One region of the Streptomyces sp. NPDC007983 genome, then DNA from elsewhere that is predicted to be linked to it. Evidence: predicted binding sites of a transcription regulator. Region 1 holds the regulator's gene; the other holds the start of a gene.
The links. Region 1 encodes HrcA, which represses chaperone genes, less so after heat shock. Its sites were predicted from a motif close to TTNGCACTCNGNNNNNCNGAGTGCNAA; they were not measured.
Positions count from the first base shown of each region.

Region 1 (3,149 bases):
CGCGGCGCCTCAGCGTGACACGCCGAAGCGCGCGGCCAGTTCGTCGCGTTGGTCACGTACGAACGCCGCGTCCACGACCGACCCGTGGCCGGGGACGTACCGCGCGTCCTCGCCGCCGAGGGCGAGCAGCCGGTCGAGGGCGGCGGGCCAGTGGGAGGGGATCGCGTCGGGTCCGGCCTGCGGCGGGCCCGACTCCTCGACCAGATCGCCGCAGAACACCACCTCCGGCCGGCCCGGCACCAGAACGGCCAGGTCGTGGGCGGTGTGCCCGGGGCCCACGTTCGCCAGCAGCACGGACCGGCCGCCCAGGTCGAGGGTGATCTCCCCGGAGACCGCGTGATGCGGCGGTACGAGGTGATCGACGGCCTCGGCGGCGGCACCGGGGGCCACCCCGTGCCGTACCGCGTCCTCGCGCAGCACCTCCCGGTCGCGGCGCAGCAGGGCGTCCAGACCGGTGGCCCCGTACGTCGCGCAGCCCGCGAAGGCGGCCGTGCCCAGCACATGGTCGAAATGCGGGTGGGTGAGCGCGATCCGGGTCGGCCGGCGGCCGGTCAGCCGGGTGATCTCGGCGCGCACCGCCGCGCCCTCGCGCAGCGTCGAGCCGGTGTCCACCACGAGGACGTCCGTACGGCCGACGATCACGCCGACCGTGCAGTCCCAGTCAGGCAGGCGGCGGCGGGCGACATCGGGCGCGAGCTGTTCCCACCCTGCCTCTTCCCAACACGTCTTCATACCGAGACGCTAGCTCCAACAGCGATAGCGTGACGTGTGGCCGGGGCACCGGCGGGGGGCGGCTCTTGCCGTGGCCACCGCACCCCGCCGTACACTGGCTGAGGGGTTCTGGCACTCGTGACCATTGAGTGCCAGACGGACGACCTGATGACACGGCTGGACTGGAGGTGCGCGGGGTGCTCAGCGAACGCAGACTCGAGGTGCTGCGTGCCATTGTCCAGGACTATGTGGGCACCGAGGAGCCGGTCGGCTCCAAGGCGCTCACCGAGCGGCACCGGCTGGGGGTCTCCCCGGCCACGGTGCGCAACGACATGGCCGCGCTGGAGGACGAGGGCTTCATCGCCCAGCCGCACACCAGCGCCGGGCGCATCCCCACGGACAAGGGCTACCGGCTCTTCGTGGACAAGCTGGCCGGAGTGAAGCCGCTGTCCACCCCGGAGCGGCGCGCCATCCAGAACTTCCTGGACGGCGCCGTCGACCTCGACGACGTGGTGGGGCGCACCGTCCGGCTGCTGGCGCAGCTGACCCGGCAGGTCGCGGTGGTGCAGTATCCGTCGCTGACCCGTTCGACGGTGCGCCATGTGGAGCTGCTGCCGCTGGCCACGGCCCGGGTGATGCTGGTGCTGATCACCGACACCGGGCGGGTCGAGCAGCGCGTGGTGGACTGCCCGGCTCCGATCAGCGACGACTCGCTGGCGGATCTGCGGGCCCGGCTCAACAGCCGGGTGGTGGGGCGGCGGTTCGCGGATGTGCCGCAATTGGTGCAGGATCTTCCGGAGTCCTTCGAGCAGGAGGACCGGGGGACGGTCTCGACCGTGCTGGCGACGTTGCTCGAAACGCTTGTCGAGGAGACCGAAGAGCGGCTGATGATCGGCGGCACCGCGAACCTCACGCGTTTCGTGCATGATTTCCCCCTGACGATCCGGCCCGTGCTGGAGGCACTTGAGGAGCAGGTCGTCCTCCTCAAGCTGCTCGGCGAGGCCAAAGACTCGGGTATGACCGTGCGCATCGGGCATGAGAATGCTCACGAGGGGCTGAATTCCACCTCGGTCGTCGCGGTCGGCTACGGTTCGGGCGACGAGGCCGTCGCCAAACTCGGCGTGGTCGGACCGACCCGCATGGACTACCCCGGAACGATGGGAGCGGTACGCGCAGTGGCACGTTACGTCGGACAGATCCTGGCGGAGTCGTAAGTGGCGACGGACTACTACGCAGTCCTGGGCGTGCAGCGCGATGCCTCGCAGGACGAGATCAAGAAGGCATTCCGCCGGCTCGCACGCGAGCTGCACCCGGATGTGAACCCGGATCCGAAGACCCAGGAGCGGTTCAAGGAGATCAACGCCGCTTACGAGGTCTTGTCGGACCCGCAGAAGAAGCAGGTCTACGACCTGGGCGGGGACCCGTCGGGTTCGGCCGCGGGCGGCGGCGCCGGTGGGTTCGGCGCGGGCTTCGGCAACTTCTCCGACATCATGGACGCCTTCTTCGGCACCGCCTCGCAGCGCGGCCCGCGGTCCCGGACGCGGCGCGGCCAGGACGCCATGATCCGCCTCGATGTCGAGCTGAACGAGGCCGCGTTCGGCACCACCAAGGACATCCAGGTCGACACCGCCGTGGTGTGCACGACCTGTAGCGGTGAGGGCGCGGCGCCGGGCACCTCGGCGCAGACCTGCGACATGTGCCGCGGCCGCGGTGAGGTCTCGCAGGTGACGCGGTCCTTCCTCGGCCAGGTCATGACCTCGCGGCCGTGCCCGCAGTGCCAGGGCTTCGGCACCGTGGTGCCGACCCCGTGCCCGGAGTGCGCGGGCGACGGCCGGATCCGCTCGCGCCGCACGCTGACCGTGAAGATCCCGGCCGGTGTGGACAACGGCACCCGCATCCAGCTCGCGGGCGAGGGCGAGGTCGGCCCGGGCGGCGGCCCGGCGGGCGACCTGTACGTGGAGATCCACGAGGTGCCGCACCCGGTCTTCCAGCGGCGCGGCGACGACATGCACTGCACGGTGACGATCCCGATGACCGCCGCGGCCCTCGGCACCAAGGTGCCGCTGGAGACGCTGGACGGCATGGAGGAGATCGACATCCGGCCCGGCACCCAGTCCGGCCAGTCGGTCCCGCTGCACCAGCGCGGCGTCACCCATCTGCGCGGCGGCGGCCGGGGCGATCTGATCGTGCACGTCGAGGTGACGACGCCGACCAAGCTCGACCCGGAGCAGGAGGAGCTGCTGCGGCGGCTGTCCAAGCTGCGCGGCGAGGAGCGGCCGACAGGGGAATTCAAGCCGGGGCAGCAGGGGCTGTTCTCGCGCCTGAAGGACGCGTTCAACGGACGCTAGGCGTCGTCGCGCGACGCCTTCGGTGGCGTTGATCCGGTGACGGATCGCCGCGGGGGACATGGCACCATGTGGCCATGTCCTCCGCGCTGA
Region 1 covers NZ_JBIBJI010000014.1:175,763-178,911, forward strand. Annotated here, with positions in the region: gene ACFZCY_RS33235 (MBL fold metallo-hydrolase) at 10-732, opposite strand; gene hrcA (heat-inducible transcriptional repressor HrcA) at 909-1,925, shown strand; gene dnaJ (molecular chaperone DnaJ) at 1,926-3,059, shown strand; gene ACFZCY_RS33250 (nitronate monooxygenase) at 3,134-3,149, shown strand, end outside.

Region 2 (3,149 bases), on a different contig from region 1:
AGAAAGGTTCGGCCCCTGACTGTCCACCACCTCAATGAACTGCTGCTGGTCTGCTCTCTCGTCCTGCTCGTCGCGGTGGCGGCCGTAAGGATCTCCTCGCGCAGCGGGCTGCCCACCCTGCTGCTCTACCTCGGGATGGGCGTCGCCCTCGGTACGGACGGGCTCGGCGTCACCTTCAACAACGCCGAACTGACGCAGGTCATCGGCTACGCCGCGCTGGTGGTGATCCTGGCCGAGGGCGGCCTGGGCACCAAGTGGCGTGAAATCAAACCCGCGCTGCCGACGGCCGCCGTGCTGTCGACCGCGGGCGTCGCGGTGAGCGTGGGGGTCACCGCGGCGGCGGCGCACTATGTGGTGGGGCTGGACTGGCGGCAGGCGCTGATCATCGGCGCGGTGGTGTCCTCCACGGACGCGGCGGCGGTCTTCTCCGTGCTGCGCAAGGTGCCGCTGCCCAAGCGGCTCACCGGCATCCTGGAGGCCGAATCGGGCTTCAACGACGCCCCGGTGGTGATCCTGGTCGTCGCCTTCTCCAGCCAGGGTCCGATCAACCACTGGTACGTCATGATCGGCGAGATAGCGCTGGAGCTGGCGATCGGCGCCGCCGTCGGACTGGCGATCGGCTGGCTCGGCTCGTACGGCCTGCGCCGGGTGGCGCTGCCCGCCTCGGGTCTGTACCCGATCGCGGTGATGGCCATCGCGGTCGTCGCGTACGCGGGCGGGGCGCTGGCACACGGCTCCGGCTTCCTCGCCGTCTACCTCGCCGCGCTCGTCATGGGCAACGCGAAGCTGCCCCACTGGCCGGCCACCCGCGGTTTCGCCGAGGGGCTCGGCTGGCTCGCCCAGATCGGCATGTTCATCCTGCTCGGACTGCTGGTGACGCCGCACGAACTGGCCGACGACATCTGGCCGGCCGTCGTCGTCGGCCTGGTGCTGACCGTGGTCGCCCGGCCGGTGTCGGTGGTGGTCAGCACGATGCCGTTCCGGGTGGCGTGGCGGGAGAAGGCGCTGCTGTCCTGGGCCGGGCTGCGCGGCGCGGTGCCCATCGTGCTCGCCACCATCCCCATGGTCGGCACGGTGCCCGACAGCCGCCGGGTCTTCAACATCGTCTTCGTCCTGGTGATCATCTACACCCTGATCCAGGGGCCGACGCTGCCCTGGCTCGCCACCCGGCTGCAGCTGGAGGAGACGGAGGGCACCGCGGACCTGGGCATCGAATCGGCGCCGCTGGAGCGGCTGCGCGGGCATCTGCTGTCGGTGTCGATCCCCAAGGACTCCCGGATGCACGGGGTGGAGGTCGCCGAGCTGCGGCTGCCACCCGGGGCCGCGGTCACCCTCGTCGTCCGGGACGGCTCCAGTTTCGTCCCCCTGCCCTCGACCGTGCTGCGGCGCGGTGACGAACTCCTGGTCGTGGCCACCGACCCGGTGCGGGACGCGGCCGAACAGCGGCTGCGGGCGGTCGGCCGGGGCGGCAAGCTGGCGGGCTGGCTGGGCACCGGGGCGGCTGGCAGCAATGGCTGACGACAATGGCCGACGGCGTGGCGTAGGTCACCGTATGCCGTACCGCAGTGGACTGGCGGGCCGGAATACTGCACTATGGAGCGTCGTTAGCACTCAATGAGTGAGAGTGCCAGGAGGAAGTACGTGCCGACCTACCAGTACCAGTGCACCGAGTGCGGCGAGGGCCTCGAGGCGGTGCAGAAGTTCACCGACGACGCGCTCACCGAATGCCCCCAGTGCCAGGGGCGCCTGAAGAAGGTGTTCTCCGCGGTCGGCATCGTCTTCAAGGGCTCCGGCTTCTACCGGAACGACAGCCGCTCCTCGTCCAGCGGCTCGAGCGGCGGCTCGGCGAAGCCCGCGGCGAAGAGCGACAGCGACTCATCGTCGGACAAGACCTCGTCGTCTTCGTCCTCCTCCTCGGACACCTCCTCGGGGTCTTCGTCGTCTTCGTCGTCGGCGTCTTCTTCTTCGTCGTCGTCATCGTCGAGCAGCACCAGCTCGGCCGCCTGACCTCGTACGCACCGCGCCCCCGCCCGCTCCCCTCGGGGAAGCCGCGGGGGCGCGGTGCGTTCCGGCGCCGCCGGCCGGGGCTGGCTAGGGTGATCGCATGGCCGAGACGAGCAGCGCACACGCAGACATAGGGGTCATCGGAGGGTCGGGGTTCTACGCCTTCCTCGACGACGTGACCGAGATCACCATGGAGACTCCCTATGGGGCTCCGAGCGATTCGCTCTTCCTCGGCGACATCGCGGGGCGGCGGGTCGCCTTCCTGCCCCGGCACGGGCGCAAGCACCATCTGCCGCCGCACCGGATCAACTACCGCGCCAACCTGTGGGCCCTGCGCGCGGCTGGGGTGCGGCAGGTGTTCGGACCGTGCGCCGTGGGCGGACTGCGGCCGGAGTACGGGCCGGGGACGCTGCTGGTACCGGACCAGCTGGTGGACCGCACCAAGGCACGTACCCAGACCTTCTTCGACGGTGAGCCGCTTCCGGACGGGCGGGTGCCGAACGTGGTGCACACGACTTTCGCCGACCCGTACTGCCCGGTGGGGCGGCAGGCCGCGGTGGCGGCGGCACGCGGACGCGGCTGGGAACCGGTGGACGGCGGGACGATGTGCGTGGTCGAAGGGCCGCGCTTCTCCACGCGGGCGGAATCGCGCTGGCACGCCGCCCAGGGCTGGTCGGTGGTCGGGATGACGGGGCATCCGGAAGCGGTGCTCGCCCGCGAACTGGGGCTGTGCTACACGTCGTTGACGCTGGTCACCGATCTGGACGCGGGAGTGGAGACGGGTGAGGGCGTCTCGCACGCCGAGGTGCTGAAGGTGTTCGGCGAGAACGTCGGGCGGCTGCGCGAGGTGCTCTTCGACGCGGTGAGCGGCCTTCCGGACAACACCGACCGGGACTGCCTGTGCGCGCACGGGCACGAGGGCTGGGAACTGGGGATAGAGCTGCCGTAGCGGGCGGGGCTGGGACGGGTGCGCGCTCGTGTGGGGGACCGAGTTGTCCACAAGGCGGCGGCCGTCCACAGGCCCCGGCGGGATCGGGCGGGGCCGGGCATGGTGAAGGAGCCAGAAGCTCCCGGCTCCTCACGGCAGGCGGTGTTGTGCCATGTCCCATCCGTTCTCCCCGTCCCCCGCGTCCCCGCCCCCGTCA
Region 2 covers NZ_JBIBJI010000003.1:512,606-515,754, forward strand. Annotated here, with positions in the region: gene ACFZCY_RS11370 (potassium/proton antiporter) at 1-1,518, shown strand, start outside; gene ACFZCY_RS11375 (FmdB family zinc ribbon protein) at 1,642-2,007, shown strand; gene ACFZCY_RS11380 (S-methyl-5'-thioadenosine phosphorylase) at 2,105-2,953, shown strand.
Region 2: the regulator HrcA is predicted to act here: its motif matches at 1,605-1,631, upstream of ACFZCY_RS11375 (FmdB family zinc ribbon protein).